DNA from 2 places in the Aurantimicrobium photophilum genome. Region 2 is predicted to be linked to the other one. Evidence: predicted binding sites of a transcription regulator. Region 2 holds the regulator's gene; the other holds the start of a gene.
The links. The regulator HrcA, encoded in region 2, represses chaperone genes, less so after heat shock. The targets are predictions, from matches to a motif close to TTNGCACTCGNNNNNNNCGAGTGCNAA.
Positions count from the first base shown of each region.

Region 1: groES (co-chaperone GroES) is a predicted target of HrcA. The motif match lies at 13,244-13,270, and genes of this name have one in related genera.

Region 1 covers NZ_CP023994.1:211,780-227,524, reverse strand. The annotation lists gene AURMO_RS01205 (branched-chain amino acid ABC transporter permease) at 1-107, opposite strand, end outside; gene guaB (IMP dehydrogenase) at 368-1,870, shown strand; gene AURMO_RS01195 (GuaB3 family IMP dehydrogenase-related protein) at 1,897-3,060, shown strand; gene AURMO_RS01190 (glycerol-3-phosphate dehydrogenase/oxidase) at 3,063-4,817, shown strand; gene AURMO_RS01185 (SURF1 family protein) at 4,817-5,575, shown strand; gene AURMO_RS01180 (DUF3817 domain-containing protein) at 5,585-6,115, shown strand; gene guaA (glutamine-hydrolyzing GMP synthase) at 6,112-7,677, shown strand; gene AURMO_RS01170 (helix-turn-helix domain-containing protein) at 7,686-8,054, opposite strand; gene AURMO_RS01165 (hypothetical protein) at 8,038-8,538, opposite strand; gene AURMO_RS01160 (ABC transporter substrate-binding protein) at 8,701-10,011, opposite strand; gene AURMO_RS01155 (ABC transporter substrate-binding protein) at 10,209-11,012, opposite strand; gene rarD (EamA family transporter RarD) at 11,091-12,041, opposite strand; gene AURMO_RS08870 (hypothetical protein) at 12,209-12,454, opposite strand; gene groES (co-chaperone GroES) at 12,869-13,165, opposite strand; gene AURMO_RS01135 (class I SAM-dependent methyltransferase) at 13,296-14,483, shown strand; gene AURMO_RS01130 (DUF4190 domain-containing protein) at 14,480-14,722, opposite strand; gene AURMO_RS01125 (aminotransferase) at 14,732-15,745, opposite strand, start outside.
Region 2 covers NZ_CP023994.1:889,037-904,781, forward strand. The annotation lists gene AURMO_RS04415 (PhoH family protein) at 1-888, opposite strand, end outside; gene AURMO_RS04420 (HIT domain-containing protein) at 842-1,192, opposite strand; gene AURMO_RS04425 (16S rRNA (uracil(1498)-N(3))-methyltransferase) at 1,202-1,930, opposite strand; gene dnaJ (molecular chaperone DnaJ) at 1,933-3,033, opposite strand; gene hrcA (heat-inducible transcriptional repressor HrcA) at 3,060-4,079, opposite strand; gene hemW (radical SAM family heme chaperone HemW) at 4,159-5,376, opposite strand; gene AURMO_RS04445 (DUF1990 family protein) at 5,380-6,042, opposite strand; gene lepA (translation elongation factor 4) at 6,042-7,889, opposite strand; gene rpsT (30S ribosomal protein S20) at 8,065-8,325, shown strand; gene holA (DNA polymerase III subunit delta) at 8,387-9,391, opposite strand; gene AURMO_RS04465 (ComEC/Rec2 family competence protein) at 9,401-11,425, opposite strand; gene AURMO_RS04470 (ComEA family DNA-binding protein) at 11,422-12,093, opposite strand; gene AURMO_RS04475 (FUSC family protein) at 12,231-13,277, shown strand; gene AURMO_RS04480 (glycoside hydrolase family 3 N-terminal domain-containing protein) at 13,274-14,515, opposite strand; gene AURMO_RS04485 (metal-sensitive transcriptional regulator) at 14,529-14,798, opposite strand; gene AURMO_RS04490 (FAD-dependent oxidoreductase) at 14,795-15,745, opposite strand, start outside.

The DNA of each region.
Region 1 (15,745 bases), 680 kb from region 2:
GCACCCGTACCCAGCGTGAATGAGAGAACCAACAGGCCCAGGAGTACACCGAAGATGACTCGCAGGCTAACGGGGCTGGAGCGGCGCGCTAAAGCTGTGTTTACCACTGCACCTCCATAGGGAGAGCAACCGAACTGTTGGTCACGCGTTACCCTCCATTTGCTTACATCGTTTGTCGACTTTGACAGACGATACGTGTCGATTATGTCGCACTTGTTAACAACGCGCGATATTGACGACCGGATAAGACTTTAGTAGGGGAATGACAGCTCGCGCCAACACGTTAAGCTTGAAGAGCGTTGCATTACTGTAACGGCGCGGAAAATTGCCCGGAATTTCAGACAAAAAGATTAAGAACGAGGAATCAATGGCCCAGAACGATCCCTTCGGATTTGTTGGACTTACCTACGACGACGTATTGCTGCTTCCCGGCCACACGGACGTTATTCCGAGCGAGGCAAATACCGCCAGCCGCTTCACCCGCCGCATCACGCTGAACAAGCCATTGATCTCCAGCGCTATGGACACCGTGACCGAAGCCCGCATGGCTATCGCCATGGCCCGCCAGGGCGGTATTGGCATTTTGCACCGCAACCTCTCTATTGAAGATCAGGCTGACCAGGTAGATAAGGTCAAGCGTTCTGAGTCCGGCATGATCACCAACCCCGTCACCACCAGTGCCGACGCTACTGTTGCTGAGGTTGACCGCATGTGTGGTCAGTTCCGCGTGAGTGGCCTTCCTGTCGTGGACGCCGACGGAGTACTCGTTGGCATTATTACCAACCGCGATATGCGCTTTGTCTCTGAAGCTGACAAGCAGAAACTCACCGTGCGCGAGGTGATGACCCCCATGCCGTTGGTGACTGCGCCTGTGGGTGTCTCAGCTGATGACGCTATTGCCCTGCTGGGTAAGCACAAGATTGAGAAGCTGCCCATTGTTGATGGTGCGGGCAAGCTCACCGGTTTGATCACCACGAAAGACTTTGACAAGTCCGAGAAGTATCCCGACGCCACCAAAGACGACGCAGGACGCTTGCGCGTCGGTGCCGCAATTGGTTTCTTCGGTGACGCCTGGCAGCGTGCGGAGGCACTCCGCGATGCCGGCGTGGACGTTCTTGTTGTCGATACCGCTAACGGTGACTCCGCTGGTGTGCTGGAGATCATTAAGAAGCTCAAGTCTGACCCTTCCTTTGCACACATCGATGTGATCGGTGGCAACGTGGCAACACGTTCCGGTGCACAGGCACTGGTGGACGCGGGTGTTGACGGTATCAAGGTCGGTGTGGGTCCCGGTTCTATCTGCACCACCCGTGTGGTTGCTGGAGTTGGTGTTCCTCAGGTCACCGCCATCTGGGAGGCCTACCAAGCAGCTGGCCCCGCTGGCGTTCCAGTTATTGCTGATGGTGGTCTGCAGTACTCCGGTGACATTGCCAAGGCACTTGTTGCAGGTGCTGAGTCTGTGATGCTGGGGTCATTGTTTGCTGGCTGTGACGAAAGCCCCGGCGACCTCGTCTTCGACAACGGCAAGCAGTACAAGAGCTACCGCGGTATGGGTTCCTTGGGTGCCCTGCAGACCCGCGGCGAGCGCACCTCCTATTCAAAGGACCGCTACTTCCAGTCTGACGTTCCTAGCGATGACAAGCTCATTGCTGAAGGTATTGAAGGCCGCGTGGCCTACCGTGGACCTCTCTCTGCCGTGGCACACCAACTGGTGGGTGGTTTGCGCCAGTCCATGTTCTATGTGGGTGCCCGCACTATTGCGGAGCTACGCTCGAACGGCAAGTTCGTGCGCATTACCGCTGCTGGTTTGAAAGAGTCCCACCCACACGACATCCAGATGGTTGTCGAAGCACCGAACTACCGTAAGTAACGAACAAACGAGTCTGGGGAACTACCGTGACTGAAATTGAGATCGGGCGCTCAAAGCGTGCTCGCCGCGCTTTTGCCTTCGATGACATCGCTGTTGTCCCGAGTCGTCGCACCCGTGACCCTCAGGATGTCTCGGTCAGCTGGGGTATTGATGCCTACCAGTTCGAGATTCCAATCCTCGCTGCCCCCATGGACTCGGTGGTCTCCCCCGAGACCGCTATTGCCATGGGCAAGCTCGGTGGTGTGGGTGTTCTGAACCTCGAGGGTTTGTGGACTCGCTATGAGAACCCGCTTCCTGTTCTTTCTGAGATTCGTTCTCTCCCTGCAGCAACCGCAACCAAGCGCATGCAGGAGCTCTATGCCGAGCCCATCAAGGCTGAGCTCATCACAGCGCGTCTGGCCGAGGTTCGCGCCTCTGGCGTGACCGTGGCCGCTGCGCTGTCTCCACAGCGCACCCAGGAGTTCTACCAGACCGTAGTCAGCGCTGGTGTTGACCTCTTTGTGATCCGTGGCACCACGGTTTCAGCTGAGCACGTCTCCAAGGAGACCGAAGCTCTGAACCTCAAGAAGTTCATTTATGAACTCGACGTTCCTGTCATTGTTGGTGGCGCAGCCACCTACACCGCAGCCCTGCACTTGATGCGCACCGGTGCTGCCGGTGTTCTGGTCGGCTTCGGTGGCGGTGCTGCCTCGACCACACGTGCTTCTTTGGGTATTCACGCACCGATGGCAACCGCAATTGCGGATATTGCCGGTGCACGTCGCGACTACATGGACGAGTCCGGTGGACGCTATGTCCACGTCATCGCAGATGGTGGCCTCGGCACCTCTGGTGACGTGGTGAAAGCCATTGCCTGTGGTGCTGACGCCGTCATGCTCGGTTCTGCGCTTGCTCGTGCCACCGATGCTCCTGGTGGTGGCTGGCACTGGGGCCACGAAGCACACCACGGTGAGCTTCCTCGCGGTAACCGCGTGCACGTGGGCCAGGTTGCCCCGCTCGAACAGCTTCTCTACGGTCCTGCTGCTGTGGCAGATGGCACCGCCAACATTGTCGGCGCCCTGCGCCGCTCGATGGCGACTACCGGTTACTCCGACCTCAAGGAGTTCCAGCGCGTGGAGGTTGTTGTTGCCCCTTACAGCGCAGCAGGCAGTGCTGCTACCACTGCTCCTTCTGCTGACGTGTCACTCTAGTCATGACGGACACCGCTTCATCTCAGGCCTCAGGCCAAGGAGTGCTCAATGCGCAGTCCCGTGCTGAAGCGCTGGCTGCCATGGCAGCAGAAGAGCTCGACATTCTCATCATTGGTGGCGGCATTGTGGGCGCTGGCTGTGCTCTGGATGCGGCTACCCGTGGACTGAACGTCGGTGTGGTCGAAGCACAGGACTGGGCTGCCGGAACCTCGAGCCGTTCCTCCAAGCTGGTTCACGGCGGTATTCGCTACCTCGAGCAGCTCGACTTCCACTTGGTGCAGGAAGCGCTCACCGAGCGTGGGTTGCTGCTGCAGCAGTTGGCTCCCCACTTGGTCAAGCCAATTCGTTTTCTCTACCCCGTGGAGCACCCCATCTGGGAACGTGCCTATGTGGGTGCAGGCATGCTGCTCTATGACATCTTTTCTTATGCCGGTGGCCGTCGCCCCGGCGTCGGACACCACCGTCACCTGAGTAAGCGCCAGATTGGTCTGGCAGCCCCCAGCCTCAAGTCCTCCGGGATCATCGGTGGCATGAGCTACTACGACGGTCGCGTCGATGATGCCCGCTATGTCGTGAATCTGGTTCGCACGGCGGTCGCCAACGGCGCTCACGCGGCGAACCGCACCGAGGTCATTGGCTTCCTGCAGAAGAAGGGTCAGGTCGTCGGGGTTACCGTGCGCGATCTGGAGACTGGCGCCGAATTCCCTATCCGCGCCAAACAGGTCATTAACTCCACCGGCGTGTGGACCGGAACCACCCAAGAGCTTGTCCACGATGGCGGCACGCTGCGCGTGCGGGCATCGAAGGGAATCCACATTGTGGTTCCGCGTGATCGCTTCAAGTCGGTCATGGGACTCCTGCTGCGCACCGAGAAGTCTGTGCTGTTTGTTATTCCCTGGGGCCGCCACTGGATCATTGGCACTACCGACACGGACTGGCACTACGACAAGGCACATCCTTCTGCCACCGCCACAGATATTCAATACGTGCTCGATCACGTGAACGCAGTACTCGATGACCCCATTACGCACGACGATATCGAGGGCGTGTATGTGGGTCTGCGTCCCTTGCTGGCCGGTGACTCTGAATCCACCACGAAGCTCAGCCGTGAACACGTCGTGGTTAAGCCCAAGCCTGGGCTGGTACTCATTGCCGGCGGTAAGTGGACCACCTACCGCGTGATGGCCAACGACGCCGTGGATGCGGCCGTGGAAGAACTCAACACCCTGGCTGGTGAAGGTTCTATCCCTGCCAGTGTGACCGCATCGGTTCCCCTGCTGGGTGCTGCGGGTTACAAGGCCTCCTGGAATCGTCGCACGCGCACCGCTGCGCGTGCGGGTCTGCCGAAGTCTGTGGTGGAGCACCTGCTCAACCGCTACGGCTCTATGGCAGAAGATCTGCTCGCTATCATTGCGTCTGATCCCACGCAGGCTGAGTCACTGCCTGGCAACCCTGACTACCTTTTGGCTGAGGTCACCTATGCCGTGACTCACGAGGGTGCTCTGCACATCGAAGACGTGCTGTCCCGTCGCACGCGTTTCACCATTGAAACGCGGGATCGGGGCATTGAAGCTGCTGTCGTGGTGGGCAAGATCATGGGCACACTGCTCGGGTGGAGCGCAGCTCACGAAAAGAAGGAAGTAAAGAACTTCCGTCTCGGCATCGAAGCAGAGTTTGCTGCCGAGCAGCAAACTACTGATGAAGCAGCCAACGCTATTCGCACGGCCGTGCCCTCGATTACCGAGATGCCTGCCTGATGCTGCGTACTGCTCTGAAAGTTCGCTGGATTGCGTTCCTGCTCCTGGTGATGGGAGCTGCTGCCGCTTTTGCGTGGCTGGGTCAATGGCAGCTCGAACGAGCCATCATTGCCTCGCAGCCCATTGATGCTGAATCCGAGACCATCATTCCCTTGGTGGAGTTACAGGTGCCCGGAATCGCACCCTCCGAGGTTGCCAGTGGTCATATGACTGAAGTCACCGGTGTGCTCGTTCCTGATTCCTACACCGTGCTCACTGGCCGACTCAACTACGGTGAGGCAGGGTATTGGCTCGTGGGTCGCTTCCTCGCTGAAGAAGGCTCGCTGCCCATTGCTCTGGGCTGGGCTGCGGACGAAGTTACGGTGCTGGCCGTGGAAGACGAGCTCAATGCCGCTGCTGAGGTTGAACCTGCCGTGGTGACGGGACGTTTCATGCCCACCGAGGCACCAGTGGTCCCCGAAGGTGACCAAGGGCCTTTTGTGGAGAGCACGCTCTCCGTGGCGTCGCTGGTGAACCTCTGGCCCGACTTCACCGGCCCGGTCTATGAGGGTTATCTCGTGGCCGATGTTGCCCCTTCGGGTTTGGACGTTATTGAATCCATTCCGCCCATGAATGAGGGCTCCGTGAACTGGCTGAACATCTTCTATGCCGTGGAGTGGATTGTTTTCGCTGGCTTCGCATTCTTCATCTGGTGGCGCCTGGTCAAGGACGCCTATGAGCGTGAACTCGAAGAAAAAGCTCAGCTCGAGGCGAAGTAAACTAGAGCCATGCCTTTAGCCCCGCGCACCGTTGATATCCCTCGGATTCCGAAGGCACTGAAGTTCTACAAGGTGATGTCTTACATCACCGGTACGTTCCTTCTTCTTCTCGTTGCCGAGATGATTCTGAAGTACTGCATCGACTACCGCACGAATGCTTTCGTTGCCCCCAACGGCATGGTTGATCCTGCTACTGGTGACTTCATCTTCCTTGAGCCTGGCTATGAGATTGAACTCTTTGGCCCTCAGGGTTTCCTGGCTCTTGTTCCCAACGACACCGTTGAAGCTATCAACCTCTCTATTGGCATCTTGGTCATCCACGGCTGGCTCTATGTGGTTTATCTCTTTGCCGGTTTCCGTATCTGGTCCATGATGCGCTGGAGCTTTGGCAAGCTGCTCATCATTGCCCTCGGTGGCATCATCCCTGGTTTGTCCTTCGTTGTTGAGCACTTCTATGCCAAGAAGGTTGTGGCATTCCTGGCAACCCAAGACCCCTCTGTTCTCCAATCCCCCACCCCAGCAAAAGGAGAGGCCGCGTGACGCAGCCCCAGCCCGTACTCGTCGTTGACTTCGGCGCCCAGTACGCACAACTCATTGCCCGTCGCGTTCGCGAAGCGGGCGTGTATTCCGAGATTGTTCCCCACTCGATTACCGCTGCTGAGGTCTCAGCCAAGAACCCCGTGGGTATTGTGCTCTCCGGTGGCCCCTCCAGCGTCTATGAGCCAGGCTCTCCTTCACTCGACCCTGCCATCCTCGAACTCGGCATTCCCGTCTTTGGTATTTGCTACGGCTTCCAGGTGATGGCTCAGGCCCTTGGCGGAGCCGTTGCCCAGACGGGGGGACGCGAATACGGCGCAACCGACATGGCTGTTAAGGCAGACCACGCTCTCGTGGGCGGACAGCCCACGACTCAGACAGTGTGGATGAGCCACGGTGACCAGGTCGCCACCGCACCGGCAGGATTCACCGTCGTTGCCTCGACGGACGCAACTCCTGTTGCGGCCTTCGCCAACGACGAACGCCGTCTCTACGGCGTTCAGTGGCACCCTGAGGTCAAGCACTCTGAGTGTGGTCAGGATCTACTGGAGAACTTCCTGCACAAGTGTGCTGGGCTTCCTGCGGACTGGAACAGCGAGAACGTCATTGAGACGCAGGTTGCTGCTATCCGCGCTCAGGTGGGCACCAGCCGCGTGATCTGCGGTCTATCTGGCGGTGTTGACTCCGCTGTGGCAGCGGCCATTGTTCACAAGGCTGTGGGCGACCAGCTGGTCTGTGTCTTTGTGGACCACGGTCTGCTCCGTCAGGACGAGCGCCGCCAGGTTGAAGAAGACTACGTCAAGGCCACCGGCATTCGCCTGGTGACTGTGGACGTGCGCGAGCAGTTCTTGAACGCCCTCGCAGGTGTCAGCGACCCTGAGACTAAGCGCAAGATTATTGGCCGCGAATTCATTCGCACCTTCGAGCAGGCAGAACGCGACCTCATGGCCGAAGCTGCTGCCGATGGCGAACCCATCAAGTTCTTGGTTCAAGGAACCCTCTACCCCGACGTGGTGGAATCTGGTGGTGGCAGTGGAACTGCCAACATCAAGAGCCACCACAACGTGGGTGGTCTTCCTGATGACCTGCAGTTCGAGCTGGTGGAGCCACTTCGTGCCCTGTTCAAGGACGAAGTCCGCGCCATTGGTCGCGAACTCGGTCTTCCCCACGAAATCGTGGGGCGCCAGCCTTTCCCTGGTCCCGGCCTCGGTATTCGCATCGTCGGTGAGATCACTCAGGAGCGTCTGGACCTACTCCGCGAAGCAGACGCCATCGTGCGTCACGAGCTGACCGCTGCAGGTCTCGACGACCAGATCTGGCAGTGCCCTGTTGTTCTTCTGGCTGATGTGCGTTCCGTGGGCGTCATGGGAGATGGCCGCACCTATGGTCACCCCATCGTCTTGCGTCCCGTGTCTTCAGAAGACGCGATGACTGCAGACTGGACTCGTCTTCCCTACGACCTCCTGGCCAAGATCTCGAACCGCATTACCAACGAGGTTGCTGGCGTGAACCGCGTCGTGCTGGATGTCACCAGCAAGCCACCAGGAACTATTGAGTGGGAGTAATTCAACCCCTAAGGGTTGATGACTTTCCTCTGGCTTGAGGTGATCGCTGGTTTTCTGCGTTCACGGGTTAGTTCAGGACTAGTGCGTTCCACAGGTGTGACGTTGAACGTGACGGCGTAACCCAAAGCTCTCATGTATCTGGCAAAGGTAGTGAGTTTGAGATTGCCATCACCATTCACAACTTGGGAAACACGACTTTCGCCAATGCCCAATATTTCTGCCAGTTGTTTCTGAGTGACACCTGTACTCGACAACGCTGTCTGAAGAAGAACAAGCGCATCATTTGTAAGTTGAGACGCGGCAAGTTCACGAGCACCCAGAGGAGAGGTGCCAAGGTCATCAAACACCGTAAGTGCTGCCTTAGCTTGCTTTGTCATAATCAATGTCCTCTTTTCTAGTAAGGAGTGCCAGATTAATATCTTCCTGAGACGTTTTCGCTGATTGTTTGACGAAACTGTGCCCTAATCTCAAAATCGGATAGAACTGATCTTCAAGGAAACTCTTGCGTTGGTGACCGTGGAAATTCCCCGCTCCATCAGTGTCATAAAAGGTGATGCGAATCGTTTCTCTTTTTAGTTCCCATACGCCCTCTGTGAGGTAATTCAGAGCACCTGACCGAGGCAGGTACCCATCTGCGATTTCCTTGATGAAAATCATCAGATCGGTTAGAAACAATGGTTGAGCAGTATCCGGTGGTGGAAAATCTGGAATCTCCACCCGGGCCTGCGCAAGCTGATTCAGCATCCTCATGGCAGGCGAAGTGCCATCCTTTCGAATGGCACATTCAATTGCAAAATGTGTTCCCACATAAATCAGCGTACGGGAAACTTTACTTAAATGTAAAGTTGTTTTTTCACTCATCTGCGCAGATTAACTGTCAGCAGGATCTGTAAATGCTGCGCCGATCTAGATGTGGACAAATTCAGAGATGGCAAGATCTGGTGGAACAAGTACAAACCGAGTTAAAAGAGGTCACCCCCTGGGCCAAGGCCCAGGGGGTGACAACTTCAGTGCATTTACTGTTTAGGACTTACCCTCAACAGCGGATGCCCATACTGGAACGTTTACATCGTTGTACTTGTAGATACCGATGAACGCGGAGGATGGGTCATTCTTAGCGTTGAAAGGACCAACCGAAGATGGACCCTGGTACTGAATGTCCTTACCATCCTTGATGAGAGCTACACAGTCAGCGTAAGTAGTGCACTTTTCGCCACCGTTAGCACCCGATACAGCAGCCAGGTTTTCCTGGATTGCTGCAGGAGTGGTTGCGCCACCCTTGGTTGCAGCAAGTGCTGCAAGAACGGTTGCGTCGTAGAACTCGGCAGCGTAGCTGAAGTCAGTGAGCTCTTCGCCCTGAACGTCAGACCAGTACTTGCCGAGGAGTGCCTTCAGCTCGTCCGAAGGAGCTGCACCAGGAATGGTTCCCTGAGCACCTTCGAGGGTACCTGCTTCAAAGTCCTTCTCGAAGGATCCGGTGTTTCCATCGGTGAAGTAGGTGTTAGCCATGTCCCAACCCTGAGCTACGAGCTCGGGGATGATTGCCTTGGTCTCGTCGAATGCGATAACTACGAGTGCGTCAGGCTGAGTAGCCAGAGCAGCAGTTACCTCAGAAGAGAAGGTGGTCTGAGCAGGAGGGAACTCCTGGCCAGCGCCCTTGGCACCGTATACAACGGAGCCACCAGCTTCAACGATGGAAGCCTCGGTCGAGTCACGAAGACCGGTTCCGTAGGAGTCGTTGAATACGAGGAATGCAATCTTCGAGTTTCCGTCACCGGTGATCAGCTGACCGAGAGCAGAGCCCTGTACGGTGTCTGGTGGTGCGGTGCGGAAGTAGAAGGGGCTGTAGCCGGAAAGGGCTGCAGAGGTGTCAGCAGAGATCTCCACGATGCCAGCCTCGGTGAACGAGTCAACAACGTTGAGAGATACGGAGGAAGAAGCTGCACCAAGTACAACCGATACCTTCTGCTTGATGAGGTCTTCTGCCGAAGCGGTAGAAACAGACATATCGCTCGAGTCACCGGAGTCGGTGCTGTAGAGGCAAGCGTCGGTTCCGTTAACGCCACCAGCTGCGTTGATGTCTGCTACTGCAAGACCAACACCAGCGATTTCGGGTGGGCCGAGGAAGGCAAGGTTACCGGTGATGGGCAGGAGGGTTCCTACCTTGAAGGTGTTGTCGCTAGTGCTGTCAGCTGCACAGTCAGCTGCCTTGTAGGCAGAGTCTGATGAGCCACCGTCGGTTGATCCGCTTGCACAGCTAGCCAGCACGAGTGCTGAGGTTACTGCGAGAGCAAGACCACCGAGTGCACGAGTGCGGAGAGAAATTTCTCGCATGGTACTCCTTGGTGATTTATGTAATCAGAGCGCAACGATGCGCACTGTTGTATTACCAAAATAGGCGAGAGATGTTTCCCCAGACAACATTTGCGGGTTACAACTAGGTAACAAACTGTTTGATACCGAAAGAAAGCGTCACAAAAGCAGGCGAAAACGCCTATCTGGTGCTTAAAACGGAGAAATTGTGCGTGTGACTACTTCTTGGCCACGTCGATGGTCTTGCCGAAGTAGGCAACACCGGTGGTGGGGTCGTAGTTGATCTGGCCTGCAGGGCCGGTGTAGTTGATGGCTTGCTTGTCGCCGACAGCCGAGACACACATGCCGTAGCTGGTGCAGGGGAAGCCGGTCTGCAGGGTAACGGCGATCAGGCCCTGAGTAATGGATGCGCCGCCGTCATCCTTGCTGACGGTGGCAGCCAGGATGGATGCAATGGCAAGGTCATACGCTTCAGCGCCGTAACCGAGCTCCGACAGGCTGGGGTCTGACGCCTTGAGGCGCTTGCTCAGTGTCTCATCTGGAGTGATCGCGGCAACGGTTGCTCCCTTAGGAGCAGTCTTTTTGTTGGCAATGGAGACGATGGCCACATTGCTGTCGTTCTTCGCTACGAGTTCTTCCAGAGTGGCAACCACTGTTGCCGAAGCAGGAGCAATAATGACGTCCACGCCACGCGAGACGAGATCGTTGAAGCTAGCTTCGGTAGCAGCAGGGTCACCATCGCCTGCGTTGCGGTGGAGCACCTCAACGGGAACCTTGTTGTAACCACCCTGCTCATTGACTTCCTGAGCAGCGAGGTCAACACCGGCAGCCTGTGCTGCCGAATACGCAGCAAGGTCACCCGAGACCGGGGTCATGTCACCGATGCGCAAGATGCCATCACCGGAAGGCTTTACAGCAGTCGGGGTCACGGTGGGAGTAACGGCGGAACCGCCCGAGCAGGCAGCCATTCCGAGAACTACTGCACCAGCAACGAACACGGTGGCAATTTTGTTGAAACCCACGGTAACCCTTTTCATCAAAGCGAACTTACCGCTCAACAGTACCGACCAGATTCCCAGTTCGTGCTGATGGCACGCGCTCTATTCGATAGTGAGCTCTTCTGCTGCGCGAGCGAGTCTGTTTGCTTTGCCATTGCGCAGCATGTCTGTGGTGAGCACGATCAGTGCCACCCAAATGATGAAGAAGCCCACCCAGCGAACCGGTGGCATGGGTTCGTGCAAGACGAAGACAGCCATACAGAACGAGAAGACGGGTGTGGAGTACTGGATCAAACCGATGGCGGTCAACGGTAGACGCCTGGCTCCAGCACCAAACATGATTAAGGGCACTGCCGTGGCAACACCGGCAGAAGCTAAAAGCAAGGTGTGGGGAATGCCATAGCCAAAGAAGGTCAGGCCCACCAGGTTGGACACAATGATCAACTGGATGATCGCCACCGGCGTCATCCAGATGGTCTCAATGGTGAGGCCGCTAATGGCGTCGACGACGCCACCGGTGCGCTTCTTGATTAAGCCATAGAGACCAAAGGACGCCGCCAAGGTCAGCGAGATCCAGGGGATGGTGCCATAGCTCACAGTGAGAACAATGACGGCGACAAAGCTGATACCGACGGCAACCCACTGCAGGGGACGAAGCTTCTCGCGCAGCACCAACACACCCAACACCACCGTGACGATGGGGTTGATGAAGTAGCCCAGTGAGGACTCCACAATATGGTTACTCAACACCGCGATGATGAAGACCTGCCAGTTGATATAGATCAGAACCGCTGCAACACCGAGAGTAAGCATGAGCTTGCGCTGCGCCATGATGGCGAACAGCTTCTTCCAGTTCCTGGTGACCGCAATCAAGAAGGCACAGAAGATCAGAGAGAACAGGATGCGGTAGCCAACAACTTCAAAGGGGGTAGCCGGCTCCAACATGAGGAAGTACAGCGGGAACAATCCCCATAGGCCATAAGCGCCAAAAGCGTAGAGCAAGCCGGAACGAGAGAGCTTCTCGGGCACAGCAGATGCACCGGGAGAAGACATGGTTCGAGCCTACTCCTGAGCAACCTCTGACTATCCTTTGCAACCAATGAAGTGCTAACAGTGACTAGAAATTTTCATCCAGCTCGCGTATCATTAGAGCAGTGGCGGGCAGTAGCCCTTAGAGCTTGGCAGTGTTCCGGACGGTTCGCGAGCCAGGCTCACACTTTTTAAGTGAGATAAATTACTTCGTCCACAATGGGGCTACTCCTTCTGAGCCAGTCACCACCGCTGTTGAATGACCACGCAACAGCATCGCTCACCCACAGCAGTGGATGTTCGTGAGGACCAACAAGCGAATATTGCAGTGAGGTTTCCTGCGCTAGGAGTATTCCGGCAATCACTCGCCGATCAGCTTGCACGATGGACTCATCACGCTCAATGACTAACGAGAAGATTTCCGAATCTACCGCCATACCAATTAGAGCCTTAAGGCATAAGGCTCGAGCCTCTTTTTCAGAAAGCCCCTGGCAAACAAATACGGTCACACTCAAATCCAATCTGGACATTACAGACAGAATTTCGCGTCTACGGCTGTCGCTCTCACTTTTGAAGTGAAGGCGTCGTTGGCCAGTTTTTAGCAGTTTCCTCAGAGCCTTATCTGAATCTCGGAGTGTGTTGATTTCTGAACTTGTAGCTACCAGAAAATAGCCACGTTCTTTCGATTCATCTACAAAAACTTTGTCTGCCCGCTTGAATGCCATGGCCAGAATTTAGCTCCAACCACTGACACCCATAAGAGTCGTTAAGGGCCTTGTGGATAGTTCAGAAGGTCGCTTAAACAACTGTGGCTCCGGATAAACCGGAGCCACAGTGAGTGCTAAACGAATTTAGCGAACAACAATTGCGAGAACGTCGCGAGCCGAGAGAACGAGGAATTCCTCGCCTGCGTACTTCACTTCGGTTCCGCCGTACTTGGAGTAGATAACCTTGTCACCTTCGGCGATGTCCAGAGGAACACGGTTACCGTTGTCGTCAATGCGGCCGGGGCCTACTGCAACGACAACGCCCTCCTGGGGCTTTTCCTTGGCAGTGTCAGGAATAACGAGACCGGAAGCAGTGGTCTGCTCGGCTTCTACCTGCTTGATAACAATGCGATCTTCGAGCGGCTTGATGGCGACCGACACGGTTGACCTCTTTCTTGAACTAAGTATGGGATTAGCACCCGAACGTATCGAGTGCTAACTACGAGTGTACGGCGTGAACTAGCACTCGCGCAATGTGAGTGCCAGCTCAAGGATTGGTAGGTTTACAACCATGGAGAGCGCTGAACTACGCGAATTACTCACCCCCGAAGGGGTAGCGTTGCTGGACTCTCTGCCTCCCTACACTTCCAGCACAGACGTGCTGAAGATTGTTGCCGGCTTACGCAAAGACGGATATTCCGCGTCATTAGTGGCCACTGTGCTCACCCAAGCCAAGCTGCGCGGCAAAGCTGTGGCCAAGTTCGGGGACTTTGCCCAGCGCATGCTCTTTACCGAAGCAGGGCTCGAGCAGGCCACACGCTTGCCCGTTGCTGCCCTGCATGCCGGCCGTTATGTTCGCGCAGGGCTCACAAGCGTGGCCGACCTTGGCTGTGGAATTGGGGCAGATGCCCTGGCCTTCGCCGGGGCAGGTCTGCAGGTTCATGCCGTGGATGCAGACGAGGTCACCGCCGCCATCACCACCTACAACCTCTCCCCCTTTCCCGAAGCCAGGGTTAGTCATGGCAAAGCAGAAGACACAGATCTCTCTGACGTGAAGTCGGTCTATCTCGACCCCGCCCGTCGTACCTCCGGCCACACCAACACCAACCGCCTAGCCAACGCAGAGGATTACTCCCCCTCGCTCGACTTCGCATTCGGCCTGGCAGAGAAACTCCCCACCGGCATCAAGCTCGGCCCCGGCTTTGACCGCGACCTTATTCCTGACACCTGCGAAGCGCAGTGGATCTCAGTTAACGGTGACGTGGTTGAGGTGGGCCTCTGGTTTGGCCCGTTGAAGCGCGACGGCATTACCCGAGCTGCCCTGGTGATGAATGCGGAGGGACTCCACGAACTCACCGCTGCTACCGACTCGACAGATGCCGAAGTGGGCGAACTGGGACTGTTTCTTTATGAGCCAGACGGTGCTGTTATTCGTGCACGTCTCATTGGCGACCTCGCCAGAAGTATTGGTGCTCACATGCTGGACGAGCACATCGCCTATATGAGCAGTGACGTGGCTGTGAGCACACCCTTTGCTTCCACCTTTGAAGTGGTGCACGAGTTTGCACTGGATGTAAAGGTGCTGGCTAAGGAACTCAAGTCACGAGGCATTGGCACACTCGAGATCAAGAAGCGCGGTGTGGATATCGACCCTGCCGAGTTCCGCAAACGCCTGAGCCTCTCAGGTAAGAACAGCGCAACGCTGTTCTTGACCCGCCTTGGCGAGCGCCGCGTGGCAATTCTTGCTCAGCGCCTCTAATACGTAATTGCCAAGATGGCGGTGAGCACAATCACGCCCGAGACAATCTCGACATAGCCCAGCACAACCGCCCACTGAGCGAGCTTCAATCCCCGCTGGTTGCTCTTCTTGATTTCATTGAGTGCCTTGTTTCCGAAGAACACGGCAAGCACTCCCACAAGAAGCAGCAGCACGCAGGCCATTGCGACTATGGCCCAGGGATTCCAGCTGGCTAAACGTTCCTGGCGTGGTGTGGTCATAGTTCTAATTTAGTAGCCGGTCTTCAGGACATGCTCCAGCATGTCCACGAAGTAGTCGGCAGACTCTTGAGTAATCACCAGTGGCGGTTTGATCTTGAGCACGTTTTGGTAATCCCCCGTGGGTTGCATGATCACACCGAGCTCAAGCAGGCGATTACAAATAGCTTCCGTTTCTTCGGTTGCTGGCTCGAGGGTCTCCGTGTCCCTAATGAACTCCAGACCGAGGTAGAGACCAGAGCCGTGAACCCTGCCCACGATGGGGTAGTTCTCCGACAGTGCCTGCAGGCGCTGCTTGAGATGGCTGCCCACCTTCAATGCGTTTTCTTGGAGGCCTTCATCTTTGATGATGCCCAAGATGGCTTTGCCAATCTCGCTGGAGACGGGTGATCCGCCCGTAGAAGAGAAGAAGTAGCCCTGAGTGCGATAGCGGTTCGCAATCTCACGGCTGGTGATCACGGCCCCAATGGGGTGACCGCCACCAATGGACTTTGCCACGGCCACGATGTCAGGGATCACACCTTGCTGGTGGAATCCCCAGAACCATTCACCCAGGCGGCCGAAGCCAACCTGGACTTCGTCCGCAATGGCGAGGCCGCCCTGGGCACGCACAGCGGCATAGACCTGCTTGAGATACCCATCGGGGAGAGCAACACCGCCAGCGTTGCCGAAGTAGGACTCACTGATGAAACCGGCAAGGGGCTTGCCAATACCCTCAATCACCTTGACGGCCTCGGGGCCATACTTCACTGCATCCACGCCGCGGTGAATACCGCGGTAGGAGTTGGCCGCATCCACGGTGTGGATCCAGTCAGGGCGAGTACTCAACGCATTGGGATTATCTGCAATCGAGGTGGACACCGCATCGCTGGCATAGGTCCAGCCGTGATACGACTCCCGCATGCAGACAATGTCGGGTCGGCTTGTGTAGGCCATGGCCAGGCGCAGGGCGAGGTCTACTGCTTCCGAACCCGAGTTCACGAAGAAGACGGTGTCCAGCTCAGGTGGCAGGGTCTCTGTAATCAT
Region 2 (15,745 bases):
ACCACTTGCGGTGGAGGGCAAATCAACCTGAGTGATGTCACCAGTGATCACCATCTTGGAATCAAACCCGAGTCGAGTGAGGAACATCTTCATTTGTTCAGGTGTGGTGTTCTGAGCTTCATCCAGAATGATGAACGAGTTGTTCAGGGTTCGACCACGCATATATGCCAAAGGAGCAACCTCGATAGTGCCCACAGCCATCAATTTGGGAACTACTTCGGGGTCAAGCATTTCATTGAGCGCATCGAACAAGGGGCGAAGATATGGATCAATCTTGTCCGTCAACGTTCCCGGTAGGAAGCCCAGGCGCTCTCCCGCTTCAACTGCGGGACGGGTCAAAATGATTCGCTCAACTTCTTTACGCTGCAGAGCTTGGACTGCTTTAGCCATTGCTAGATAGGTCTTACCTGTTCCAGCAGGACCAATACCGAAGGTAATGGTGTGGTCGTCGATGGCGCGAACATACTCCTGCTGCCCCACCGTCTTAGGCCGCAACGTTTTTCCACGAGTAGACAAAATATCTTCGCCCAGCACAGCAGAAGGTGAAGTGTGAGGGTGGGCGTCTTGAATGCGTTTTGATTCAGCCACATCGGTAGGAGCTAGGTCTTGACCATTGCGGACCATGGTCAGCAGTTCCGTCATGAGATCACGTGCACCCAAGACCTGTGCCTCAGCTTCTTCTCCCGCGGTTTTGGGGAGTAAACGAATTTCGTTCCCTCGAACGTGAACGTCGACTAACGGATATTGATGTTCAAGGTTGGTGAGGAGTCGATCTTGTGCACCAAGTAGGCGCACCATCTCGATGCCATCGATGGTGATGACGTCATTTTCTGCCGAGGAATTAGGCAAGTGACTGCTCCTGGAGTCCACCGGAGAGGACGTGTGCATGAACGTGGAAAACCGTTTGCCCCACTGTTTCTCCGGAATTGAAGACGAGGCGGTATTCGCCATTGGCGTGAAGAGTTGCCAGATTGTGAGCCGTTGCAACAATCTCTGCAAGAAGTTCAGGATCCCCAGCGGCAAGTTCTGTCACGTTGGAATAGTGAGGAACCTTGGGCACTACCAATAAATGGACTGGAGCTTGTGGAGCGATGTCACGGATAGCAATCACGCGATCGTTTTCAAACAAGATCTCTGCAGGAATGTCCCGGTTGATGATCTTGGTGAAGATGGATTCAGCTGCGTCAGTCATATCTCTAGCTTAACAACGCCCCAGCTTGGCGTTAATGATGGCTAAGGCCGCAGGGCCTGCAGTTGACGTTCGAAGAATGTTGGAACCTAATGTCACTGTTGATGCCCCAGCTTCGCTGAAGCGAGCGAGCTCGGCCTCAGTAATACCGCCTTCAGGCCCCACAACTAAAGCAATGTCTCTCTCATCGAGTTCAATCTGACTCAACGGAACAGTACCCGTGGGGTCCAGAACAATGATGTGAACTCCCTCAAGCTCAGAAATCAGTTGAGCTGTTTTGAGGTGGGGTCCAACACGAGGGAGAAAGGCTCTAATGGACTGCTTGGTGGCTTCTCGAACAATGGCTGACCAGCGAGAGCGACCTTTGTCAATCTTGGGGCCTTCCCACTTTGAAATACTTCGATCTGCCGCCCACGGTATGACAACATCGATTCCTAATTCTGTGGCAGCTTCAACAGCACGTTCATCGCGGTCGGTCTTTGCAAGAGCCTGGACCAAATAAATCTGAGGAGTTTCAGGCGTCATCTGTTCTACAGAATCGACACGAAGTTCGACGGAGTCCTTGGATGTGGAAAGCACTTCAGCTGCGACGACGAGGCCTCGACCATTACCGAGAGAAAAGGGTTCACCCACACGCACACGTGAAACAGTGGCCGCGTGTCTTCCTTCTGCACCCTCAAGAACAATCGTCGAACCCACAGTTGTGGATTCGAGAGTTTCCAGGAGGTAAAAGTGAGCCATGTTTAGACGTTGAAGAATCGATCACGAAGCTTAGAGAACATTCCCTGTTGGAAATGAGCAAGTTGTGGAGCTGGTTGCTTACGCCCCTTGGCGAAGCTTTCAATCAAATCTTTCTCTTTGCCACTGAGCTTGGTGGGCGTGACGATATGTATACCTACCTTGAGGTCACCACGTCCATTTCCACGCAAACGCGTAATTCCGCGATCTTTCACAGTCACCACTTCAGAACCTTGAGTACCTGGCTTGATGTCGACGGTGACGTCACCATCGAGTGCGGGGACAGTTACTTTGGTGCCCAAAATGGCATCGGTCATTTGAATCTCGAGCGTGCACAATAAATCATCGTTGTCACGGCTGAAGATCTCATCGTTTTTGACCTTGATCTCAAAGTACAGATCTCCATTGACTCCGCCTGCTTGACCTGCTTCACCGGCTTGGGTCATGTGGAGTCGAACTCCCGTGTCCACACCGGCAGGAATGTCGAGTGGAATCGAACGCGTGGCGCGAACTCGACCCTGTCCCTGACAAGAGCTACAGGGTGCGGGAATGGTAGTTCCATAGCCACGGCAGCTTCCACAGGGGTTAGAGGTCATGACGTTGCCCAGAAGCGAACGAACAGCACGCTGAATGGTTCCGGAACCGCCACAAATGTCGCATGTTGCAAGCGATGTTCCAGGCTGGCAACACGAGCCTTCACAGGTTTCACACACAACTGCGGTGTCGATCTCGATATCTTTGTGAACTCCAAATATCACTTCTGCGAGTTCTACTTCTACGCGAAGAAGTGCGTCCTGACCGCGCTCCATGCGTGAACGAGGACCGCGTTGCTGTCCCCCGCCAAAGAAGGTGGAGAAGATGTCTCCAAAATCACTGAAGCCCCCTCCACCACCAAATCCTGCTTGAGGTCCAAGGTCATACTGTTGACGTTGAACAGGGTCACTCAGCACCTCATAGGCGTGAGTAACCAGCTTGAACTTCTCCTGTGAGGTCTCGTCAGGGTTTACATCTGGGTGCAGTTCACGCGCTAGACGTCGATACGCCTTCTTAATATCTTCTGGGCTCGCGTCACGAGAGACACCGAGCACGTCGTAATGATCAGCCACGAAGGCAATCTCCTTTGGTTTGAACGTTATTGAGCGTCAAGGACGCGTGTGAGGTATCGAGCAACTGCCCGAATTGAAGCGATGTTGTTGGAATAATCCATACGAGTAGGACCAAGCAGACCTAGAGTCGCTGACTCCCCAGCGGAGGTGTATCCCGTGGCGAGAAGACTTGTTTGCTCTAAACCAGAATTACTGTGTTCCCGACCAATGCTGACAGCCACCTCGTGAGCGTCAGCCTTCATCTCGGTCAGGAGCTTGAGAAGGATGACCTGCTCTTCAATTGCATCAAGCACAGGATAGATACTGCCGTGGAAATCTTCCTCAGTACGCACCAAATTAGCCGTGCCTGCCATAACCAACTTCTGCTGTCGATTTGCTTGGATGCTGTCACTCAATGCAGACGCAATGTGGTTTGTTGCAGAAGACAGGTGCGGAGAAACCGATGTGGACAAAAGAACAACTGATTCAGCAAGTTCTGTGAGAAGCTTTCCTGCAACTTGGGCATTGATACTCGAGCGAAGTTCAGACAAATCAGCTTCTGACACGTCAGTGTCGAGATCGAGCAATCTCTGTTCGACTCGGCCGTTATCGGTGATGACAATACAGAGTGCGCGTCGATTACCAAGAGAGACGAGTTCGATATGACGAACACGAGTTGCTCCCAGAGTGGGGTATTGAACTATTGCAACCTGGTTTGTGAGCTGCGAAAGAAGACGAACGGTTCGCCCGAGGAGTTCATCAAAATCTACTGATTCATCGAGAAAGTGATCGATGGCCTGTTTCTGAGCAGTACTGATGTGCTTGACCTCAGCAAGATGGTCAACGAAGAGTCGATAGCCCTTATCAGTTGGAACTCGACCGCTCGAGGTGTGGGGAGCAACAATGAGCTCTTCTTCCTCCAGCAGGGCCATGTCGTTGCGAATGGTTGCTGCAGAAACACCAAATTGGTGACGATCCACAATTGCTTTGGAACCTACTGGTTCACGTGAAGAAACATAGTCCTGAACAATTGCTCGAAGGACTTCAAGACCGCGTTGAGAAACCATGCAATCCTCCTTCAATTCATCGCTGGCACTCGACCATTCTGAGTGCTAATACTACCCCGAGTTAGCCCTGTCTGCTGAGTTAGGAGAAGGTAAGCCTGCGCACAACCTCATCTGCGCGAAGACGTCCTGCAACAGTAAGCACGAGGTTGTGTTTGAGCGCGAAATGACCGTCAATAAGTCCATCAGCGATGAGTCCAGCAACTATGTTCGGTTCGAATTCGAGGGTGGAAATCCCCTCACGAATTCGACTACCTAGAAGAACACGTTCAAGTGCAACCGCTTCCTCATGGGGCTGTTCCCACCCAGCAGCAGGTGATTGGCCCAGAGAAAGACGTTGAGCATAAGCAGCTGGGTGCTTCACATTCCAAAACCTGGTTCCACCGATATGTGAATGAGCTCCAGGCCCGTAACCCCACCAGTCGTTTCCTTGCCAGTAAGTGAGGTTGTGTACTGAGCGTTGCTCTAAAGACTTAGACCAGTTACTGACTTCATACCATTGAAAACCAGCAGCTGTAAGAAGTTCATCAGCCAATTCATACATATCGGCTTCGAGATCGTCATCCGGTACTGGCAATTCACCACGACGTATCCGTCGCTCGAGTGCTGTGCCGTCTTCGACAATGAGCGCGTAGGCAGAAATATGCCCAGTATTCAGTGAGATTGCTGCTTCCAGAGATTGGCGCCATTGATCAAGCGTCTCCCCTGGCGTTCCATAAATGAGGTCAATACTGACTTCTAAGCTAACCTCATGTGCTGCCTGGACTGCGGCGGAAACAGAAGCTGGGTTGTGCGTTCTGTCGAGAGTTGCCAATACAGAGGGAATAGCTGACTGCATTCCCAGACTGAGGCGAGTAAATCCAGCCTGCGCAAGGGTCTGCACATATTCAGGAGTAATCGTGTCAGGGTTTGCTTCGGTTGTGATTTCAGCATGTGAATCAAGTCCATGTTCGTCGCGCACCAGCTCGAGAGCACGCACAAGATCCCTGGCTGGGAGGAGGGTTGGTGTTCCTCCCCCAAAAAACACTGATGTGAGCGGTCTCTTTGGCACACCTGCACGAGTCAACACTGACCCAGAGAGTTCAATCTCACGAGAAAGCTCATCGATATATGTCGATTGTGAGGTTCCTCGAAGTTCAGTAGCTGTGTAGGTATTGAAATCGCAGTATCCGCAACGCACACGACAAAACGGAACGTGAATATATGCACTCATGGTCCGACTGTCGGCACCGACATTGACTCCATTTGGCAATGAACCATCAGCTGGCATGTCATTGCCTTCAGGCAGCGGCCCAGCCATCAGTTATGCGGTACGAGCAGGAAGTAAAGAACGAACGTATTGACGACGCTGGAGCCACTGACGCAAACGAATCAAAGGTGTGAGGTAGAAATACTTCCTACCCTCTGCAATTGCCGTCACAGACCGAACGACAGACCACACAGAATCGTCGTCACGCCATTCAACGCTAAAGAATTCTTCACCGATGACGGGTTCGTAGTCCAAAGTGCCGAGGGCATAACCCATGCGTCGTTCTTCACGAACAACATAGATGACACGGTAACTTGATGTGAGCTCAGAGGGACTCCACAACTTGGCAAGTTCGACTGTCGTACCAGCGGATAAATATGGGGTTCCATCAGGAGCAAATAATTGATCCAACGCATCTGCAGTTGGAGGTACGGGGGCACCAAACTCGTTGAAGAGCAATCCGTTATACCCCTCGGAGTGTGCTTCATTGACTGAGACGACCTCGAGATGTGAGCCCTTGGGAACTCCCCAGGTCATCAAAGCAGCAGTTGCCGTGTCAAAACGTTCTTGACCGCTTCCGAGGCGAAATTCAGACTGTGCTGAACGAAAACCAGCTGGTGGGAAGACCAGAACATCTGCTGCCTGAGTCGCGCCGACAGAGCCATAGCTCACGGCGCGATCCCCACTGAAATTGGATCGGCGTTGTGTTTCAGACATTATTTCTTTTTCACTTCTTCATCGCCTTGAAGCGCAGCAATGAAGGCTTCCTGTGGAACCTCAACGCGACCGACCATCTTCATGCGCTTCTTACCTTCCTTCTGTTTTTCCAGAAGTTTGCGCTTACGGGTGATGTCACCGCCGTAGCACTTAGCAAGAACGTCTTTACGAATAGCAGAAATGGTTTCGCGGGCAATGATTCGCGCACCAATAGCTGCCTGAATAGGGACTTCAAACTGTTGACGAGGAATGAGCTTCTTCAGTCGCTCCGTCATCATGAGGCCATAGGCATACGCCTTGTCCTTGTGAACAATCGCACTAAATGCGTCTACTTGTTCACCCTGGAGAAGAATGTCTACCTTGACGAGGTCAGAGTCCTGTTCACCAGCTTCTTCATAGTCCAGGGAGGCATACCCTTGGGTTCGACTCTTGAGGTGGTCGAAGAAGTCAAACACGATCTCTCCCAGAGGAATCTCGTATTTCATCTCAACACGGTCTTCTCCGAAGTACTCCATGCCCAGCAGGTTTCCGCGGCGACTCTGGCACAGCTCCATGATGGTGCCAACGTAATCCTTAGGTGTCAAAATACCTGCGCGCACTAAGGGCTCAGAAACTCGAGTGATCTTTCCGGAAGGGTACTCACTCGGATTAGTGACGGTGACGGTCTTCTTGTCTTCGGTTGTGACTTCATAGGGCACAGACGGTGCTGTTGCAATGAGGTCAAGGCCAAACTCTCGTTCGAGGCGCTCAGTAATGATCTCAAGGTGAAGAAGCCCGAGGAATCCGCAGCGGAAACCGAAACCGAGAGCTACCGAAGTCTCTGGTTCATAGTTCAGCGAAGCGTCAGAGAGCTTGAGCTTGTCTAGGGCTTCACGCAAAACGGGGTAATCGGAACCGTCAATGGGATAGAGACCTGAGAAGACCATCGCCTTTGGGTCGGTGTAACCCGGAAGTGCTTCGGTTGCTGGCTTAGTGAAGTCTGTAACAGTGTCACCGACCTTGGACTGACGAACATCTTTAACGCCGGTGATGAGATAACCCACTTCACCCACGCCTAGGCCCTGGGAAGGGATGGGTTCGGGTGAGCTCACTCCGATTTCGATGAGTTCGTGAGATGCCTTGGTGCTCATCATCTGAATACGTTGTCGGGGCTTGAGCGCTCCATCAATGACGCGTACGTAGGTAATAACACCACGGTAAGCGTCATAGACGGAGTCAAAAATCATGGCGCGTGCAGGAGCATCTGCGTTGCCCACAGGTGCTGGGATCTTCTCCACTACGAGGTCCAGCAATTCCGCAACACCCATGCCTGTCTTACCTGAGACACGCAGGACGTCTTCTGGCTTGCCACCAATGAGATCTGCCAGTTCTTTGGCATATTTCTCTGGGTCAGCAGCAGGAAGATCAATCTTGTTGAGCACTGGAATGATGGTGAGGTCATTCTCCATCGCCAGATACAAGTTTGCGAGAGTCTGCGCTTCAATTCCCTGTGCTGCGTCAACAAGAAGAATTGCACCTTCACACGCAGCCAATGAACGGCTCACTTCATACGTGAAGTCAACGTGACCAGGTGTATCAATCATGTTGAGGGCAAAGGTCTCACCATTGAGTTCCCAGGGCATACGAACTGCCTGGCTCTTGATGGTGATGCCACGTTCACGTTCGATATCCATGCGGTCTAGATACTGTGCACGCATGGAACGGTCATCCACGATGCCGGTGATCTGAAGCATGCGGTCGGCAAGGGTCGACTTGCCGTGGTCAATGTGAGCGATGATGCAGAAGTTGCGAATCTTCGCTGGGTCTGTTGACGCAGGTTGCAGTGGTTTCGTAGCACGTGGAGACATAGAACCTCTAGTCTCCCACGAACTGCGACACAGTTTTAGCAACTGCCACACTTACTGGTAGTGTTGGTTCTTGGCTTACGTGTAGTCCCACCTACACGATTCGTCGCGAAGAGCCCTCTACCTCTGGTGCGACACAATCCAAACGTACAAACATCGAGTGAAAGACACGGTTAACGTGGCAAACATTAAGTCGCAGATCAAGCGAATTGGCACCAACGCAAAGGCAACTGAGCGCAACAAGGCTGTGAAGTCAGAGGTTAAGACCGCTGTCCGTGCAGCTCGCACCGCAGTTGCAACCGGAGACAAGGCAGCTGCTGAAGCAGCCCTGAAGACCGCAGGCAAGAAGCTTGACAAGGCAGTAAGCAAGGGTGTTCTTCACAAGAACAACGCCGCTAACCGCAAGTCAGCTATTGCTAAGAAGGTTGCTGCTCTCTAAGCACACTTTATGAATATGGCCTCCACGATTGTGGGGGCCATATTTGTTTAAGCGCTCCGGCTTAGCGTCTGCCATAACTGGCAACGACATTGACCATACGTTCCAAGGCATAAATGGGGTCCCGAGAAGCACCTTTAACGTTGGCATCTGTTTGAGCTATCACTTCAATGGCATTACCCAGGCCCGTTTCACTCCAGCCCGATAGATCTTTCCGGGCACGATCTATTTGCCAGGGAGCAGCGCCTAATGCTCCTGCAAGTTCACCAGAACCTCGACGTTCGCCATAGAGCTTGGCCATCAGTCTCAACTTGGAAGCAAAGGTGGCCACAATTGGCACGGGGTCTGCACCTGACTGTAAGGCGTGACGCAACGTAACTAAGGCGTCACCTAGGCGTCCTGCTACTGCAGAATCGACCACCTTGAACGCAGTAGCTTCGATACGACCACCGTAGTAATCCTCAACAGTCCTGTCGGAAATGTCGCCATCTGCATCAGCGATGAGTTGCTGACAAGCATTGGCGAGTTCTGAACCTGACCCAGAAAACGCTTGAACCAGTGAACGAAGTGCACTTGGTGCAATTTTGCGTCCGGCAATTCGGAATTCATTACCGGCAAAATCAAACTTGTCGTTATCGCTCTTGAGCTCTGCGCACACAATTTCGACAGCACCGCCCGTGCCTGCACGCAGGGTATCTAGCAGTTTCTTACCGCGCACTCCCCCACCGTGCCGCAACACAACGGTGGTGTCAGTGTCGGGAGACTCTGCATAATCCAGCATTTCTAGAAGAAATTCGTCATTACATTTTTCAACGTCACTGACTCGTATCAAACGAGGTTCGCCGAACAATGACGGACTGGCCAACGTCAATAATTCACCAGGAGCATAGCTGCTGGCATCCAAATCACTGACTTCTAAGGACGCATCTGCATCTCGAAGAATTTCACGGATTCGCTGTGTAGCTCGGTCAGCTAAAAATCCTTCTGCACCGCTGACAAGCACGATGGGAGCAGGTTTAGCGTTGTTCCATGAGAGTTGCTCAATCGCAATCTTTGCCTTACCTGCCATGGTTTTAGCCTAATGCTCAGTCCAGACACTCAACCCCGTCGAATTCTCACTAATCAGAATCAGTCCATCTTGATCCGTCCGAGGCGTGAGTGTTCCAAGCTGACTCAACATGTCGAGTGTTTCTCGCCGAGGATGACCATAATCGTTTTCCTGACCGACTGAGAAGATGCCTATCTGAGGTTGTATCTGTTCATACAAACTTGAGCTCTGATCTACTGAACCGTGGTGCGCAACTTTCACAACGTTAACTTGAGGCAGATGCACTGTGCTCATCATGGCCAACTGAGCTTCTTTGCCGAGATCACCCAGAAACAGTGCCTTAAACCGTGGGAAAGTTAACAACAGAGTTACCGATCCTGGGTTCCCCATATCCATGAGTGGGTGATGTTCATCTGGCCACAGAACTTGCCACTGCGCTTCACCCAATGCACCTGTAAGACCTTGCGTTCCTCTGTGCAGTGAAGCTCCCGAACGCGCTAGTTCAGTTAGCAGTCCTTGATCCTCCGCGTTTTCTGCTTTGCCTACAACTGCGACATCAACTTTCCCTAATACGGCTTCTAATCCACCCACATGATCTTTATCAAAATGGGTAAGAACCAACAGGTCGATATGAGTGATTCCGAGCTGTTCAAGGCAATGTCTGAGGGGCTCGGGGGTTCTACCAACATCAATAACCGCAATACGTTCCTCGCTTCTGAGGACTAATCCGTCACCTTGACCAACATCGCAAGCGGCAATGCTCCAATCGGGCGGAATACTTGCGGTGAAACGTAGCCCACTCATTACTGAAGTAATAGTCAAAGTGATAACGGTGACAACGACACTCACTGCCAGAGTGTTCCTCACTCGTTTATTCGAAGAGAGCAACATCAGCAAAATCACTACAGAAACAAATGCTGCAGTGATTGCCCCAACCGGACCAGAAATCCAAGGGAGTTGCGATTCGGGGAATCGGGAGAGAACTGTTGCGGTTTGACCGATCCATTCAGCGGGTAGCCACGATAACCACAGCAGTGGGAAAGCTACACCGGGTATCCACCACGTCAACAAACATCCTGCAAGGCCAATGACGGTGGCTATCGGTGCCGCTGGTGCAGCAATGACATTTGCCAGCACTCCATAGGTAGGAAGTTGTGGATTCAGCAAAATAATGAATGGCTGACACATCAATTGAGCCGAGAGTGGAATAGCTATCACGGTGGCAAGCCATAGCGGTAACCATCTATTCAAACTTGAAGCAAGTGGCCCTGAAAAGAGAAGCAATCCTGCGGTTGCCGAAACGGAAAGTATGAATCCGTAATCTATGGCCCACCAGGGATTCCACATCAGCATCAAGAGAGTCGCAAAAGCTAACAGTGGTATTCCAGAACCTGGTCTTCCGCTAAACAGTGCAATCATCACGACTACAGCCATCACCGCAGCGCGAAGAACGCTGGGTTGAGGCGTGACCAATATGACAAATGCAACAAGTGCACAAACTGCAATGACAAGGCGTACCCGCCGACCAGCCCCACACAGTGCACCGATAGCCATCACACTTGCAGTAACAATGGCAATGTTCGCCCCAGACACTGCGGTGATGTGTGTGAGCGAAACCGTTTTCATTGAGTGTGAAAGGTGTTCACTAACTCTGCTGGTGTCTCCAATTGCTAACCCCGGTATGAGCTGACCACCGAAACTTGGAAGCGTGGATGCCGCATCCAAGAAGGAATTTCTCAGGTGTTCCGCCCACACTAACCACCAGGGGATCTCTATGGGCGGAGTCTTCTCCCAGGGGAGAACATCAACATGATGGGGTAATTGGATGAGCCAGGACAGCAAGACAGCTGAGGATGTAAGAACTGTGAGACCAAGTATCGGGAGTCTTTTCAGGGTGAAGCATCCTGAAAGCGCAAGAACTGCTACAAAGCCAAAATGACTAGTTGACGGACTGAACAAAGGAATGTCTACGTTCAGAACAACAACGAGACCACTCCAGCCCACGAGAACGGGTATGGAAAGACGGAGATCTGCCTCAATTCTGACCTTGTTCACAATGAAACGAGATCTTTGATTCCGGCAAACAATTTGTCACCTATACCGGAGACCTCGTTGAGCTGATCGACAGAAGAAAAGCCGTTGTTACTATCTCGCCACTGGACGATTCGATTGGCAAGAGTCGGTCCTATGCCCGGCAATGAATCAAACTGCTCTGCTGTTGCCTGATTCAACGACACCAAAGAACCAGTTGCACTTCCCTCACCAGTGGCACACCCTGCTTGCTGAGAGGAAATGACTATTTGTTCACCATCTCTGACTTCTCGTGCGAGATTTATGCCACACTCAGTAGCCTGAGGACTTAATCCCCCAGCTGCCATGACAGCGTCAATAACTCGAGAACCACTCTCTAGTTCGTAAATGCCTGGACTAGTCACTTCTCCAATGACATGGATAAGTACCGTTCCCAATGGGCTTGTCTCCTCCTCGGTTGTGACTAATGGTGACGCTGTGAGATCGAGTGGAACGTGAACTTGATTGCCGGCTGAAGCAATTGTTGAGGACAGAATCGCAATAACTACGATGGCTAGTCCAGCGACGGTGGCAGCACCTACGGCAACTCGTACTCTGATTCGATGAGATGAATTGTCCTGGAGGAAGACATCAGATTGTGATGCATCATCCAATCCAGCCAAACGCCTGAATTGATCACCTAACCACGACATGTGATGAGAGTAGATATTCAGAATGCGAACACATCCAGGTTTTTGAAGAATGTGAGTAGACCTACCGCTTTACTCGGGGTGGAGAACTACAGGCGAGCCCTGAAGCGGGTGTTGAGACAAACCAATACGGTGAATACGTGAGCATCGTGTCCAACGTCCAGACAAAGAAGCGCATTCCGTTTCTGCAGTTAGCCAAGACAATCATTGCCACGCTTTTGGCTTGGTTTGCTGCGTTGTGGGTTTATCCCAACGAGCAACCCATCTTTGCGGCGATAGCGGCAATCATTGTCATCCAACCCAGCATTAACCAGTCGCTGGGAAAAGCCATCGAACGAAGCACCGGCGTCGTTCTCGGTGTGGCCATCGCTTTGGGCGCAAGCCTCATCTTCGGCAACCATAGCTGGCTCGTCCTTGCCGCAATTATGGTGGCCTTTATCGCGGGCTGGTTATTCAAATTCACTCCTGGCACAGCCAATCAAATTGCCATCAGCGCCATGTTGGTCATTGCAATTGGATCTGCAACTCCTGAATATGCAGCAGGGCGCATTGTGGAAACCCTCATTGGTGCCTCCATTGCCTTTATTGTCAATGCGGTGATCGTTCCACCTGTAGCGATTGGACCATCTCAACAAGCGATTGCTGAGTTAGGCGCCAATATTGCCGAAGTACTTGAAGACATTGGAAGTGTGCTTCGCAGAGAGACAAGCTACGAAGTCTTGTCCAATATCAATACCCGTGCACGCAACCTCAGACCCCAACTAGATAAAGCACAAGCGACTTTGCGTTCAGCACAGGAAAGTCTTCGTTTCAATGTATTCAAGGGAACGCACGGCAAAGATCTTGATGCACAGCAACTGCTTCTTGAACAACTCGCTGTTTTAGTGACCAGAACTATAGGTGTTGCCCGAGGTGTTCGGGACAACTATGACGAAACAGTTATTGCCGAACCAGGAATTGCTCAGATAGCTGAAGAATTCATGCGTTCAGGACATGACCTGAGACTGCTGGTCCGGGATGCTGGTCTTCCTGCCATGAAACAAGCTCATCCAGATACGCAAGAAATGCCAGCACTGACTGAACCCATCAGACTAAGTCCGCCGTCTGGATATAACTGGATCTTGATTGGTTTCCTCATGGAAAACCTTCGCCGTATTCGTGACGAAATTACGGGCACGGGCGACTAATACGTCACCCGAATAAAGCAGCGCTCATCACAGGGTGGCATCCAGGAATTTGCCTCAGGGAAGAGTTCCCGTCGCAAAGTTAATACTCTTCGGACTGAATCATCAAGTTGTTCCTGAGAAATCTGCCCCGACTGAACAGCCGCTGACACACCCGCAACGATTGCTCCTGGATCAAAATCTGGACCTGGGACATATAGCAAGACGTCATTGCCTGCAGCTAACGCAGAGACCGCGTTCGTTACGCGGTTTTCATACTCGGGAAGACGTGAGTGTTCTATCATCGTCATGTCGTCAGTAATGATGACACCCGTGAAACCCATCTCTTCACGAAGAATCTTGTGCCATAGAGGCGACAACGATGAAGGCAAGGAATCCACGGCCGGGAAGGCTAAGTGGCCAAACATCACCATTGAGCTTCCAGCATCAATACCGGCTTGAAATGGGATCGCATCGGTGGAGAGCCATTGGTCATACGTCAGTGGAGATGTGGGAACACCGATGTGGGAATCTCCAGGCGCACTGCCATGACCGGGGAAATGTTTGATGGTGCTCATCACCGATGAATCTTCACCCGTGACGGCAGCTGCCACTCGTTCAGCCGTAGCCGCGGCATCTGCTCCAAAGGAACGACCATAGATGAAGGATTGCGGGTCGCTAGAAACATCTGCCACCACACCGAAGTTCAGATTCACCCCAAGACTCTTGAGAAGATCACCGCGCGACGTGAATGCAGTCAATGTGGATGAAACAGGCTCATTGCGCAAGGTGTCAGCGCCGGCATAGGCGTCATAAGGCAGGCGCTTAATCAACCCACCTTCTTCGTCAATCCCTATCAAACGAGGCAACTCTGCAGAGCCAGCGATCGCTGTAGTAATGCCAGTGAGTTCTGCTGGGGTCTCGGGAACATTGCTGCCCATGACAATGAATCCACCAAGTTCATTAGACGAGACGAAAGACTGCAAAGATGCAGGATCAGTTCCTGGTTGATTAGCCATGATGAGCGAGCGAATCTTTTGCTCGAGTGTCATGTTCGCAAGAGAGTCTTCAACGTAGAACTCAAGGGGGTGAACGCCCCAAGGTTCAATGACGGGACGTTGGTAAATCTGGGTGTAGTTCTGGGGATTACCTACCCGGTCTATGGCGGGCTGTGTAAACAGTAAAACGGTCATGAACGCCGTCACGAGTGTTCCCGCAATGACAGCAAACCAGAGTGCTACTGGATGCTTGGGCTTGGCCATGTTTGGAGTTTAGCTAGGCGAGGGAGAGAAACAGCTTTTCGAGCTCCGCAACGGTCGGCGCGTTCTCTTTTGTTTCACCTGAGGCCATGCACTCCTGCATCGCCTTCGCAATGATGGCAAAACCAGCCTTATCAATGGCACCTGAAACGGCTGAAAGCTGCGTGACCACTGCACGACAATCTCCGCCTGCTTCCACAGCTGTAATCACAGCTGCCAGCTGACCTTGAGCTCGCTTGAGGCGATTGACTATTGCCTTCTGCTCTTCGGGTGTTACGTCAGTCATTTCTGATCTCCTTTCGAGGCCATGCCAGCCTTCCACGTGAGATAGCCACCGTTGAGGTTGACTACGTCAATTCCTTCTTGCGCCAAGATGCGCGCAGCTGTGTGACCACGCTGACCAACTTGGCAGTACACAACTACTTTCTGACCCGAAAGTTCTCTGATGTGCTCGCGGAGAACATCGATCGGAAAACTGAGGCTTCCTTCAATATGTCCGTACTTATATTCGCCCTCGGTCCGAACATCAACAAGCACAGCACCCGAATCCAGTGCACTATCGAGTTCATGCCACTCAATGACCTTGGTCAGACCCTCTGCAATGTTTCTATTGACATACCCGAGCATGTTGATGGGGTCTTTGGCAGAACCGTGTTGGGGATCATAGGCAAGTTCTAATTGAGCAAGATCACTAGCAGTGATTCCCGCAAAGATTGCTGTTGAAATGACGTCAATGCGCTTATCCACACCGTGACCGCCCACAGCCTGGGCACCGAGAATGAGATCAGTTTCAGGATCCACCATGAGCTTGAATCTCATGGTTTGTGCACCTGGATAGTAGGCAGCATGATCTGCGGGATGGGTATGGATTACTCGGACAGGACGTCCAGCTGCACGTAATGCCTTTTCGCTCCAACCCACTGTTGCGGCCACTAAGCCATCGAAGGAAAGAATGGATGTTCCCAGTGTTGGAGTTGCGGGAACAGTGCGTGCCCCTGCAATCGCGTTCGCTACCGAGTGGCCATGTCTATTAGCCAATCCTGCAAGGGTGGCAAGCCGCTCATCACCAGAAATCGCATCAATCTTTTCTGCAGCATCACCGACAGCAAAGATATTGGGATCTGAAGTCCGCTGTTCGTTATCTACCCAAATTCCACCGTTGTGACCGATTTTGAGTCCAGCTTCTTCAGCAAGATGAACCTCTGGCTTCACACCCAGTGCTGAGAAGATGAC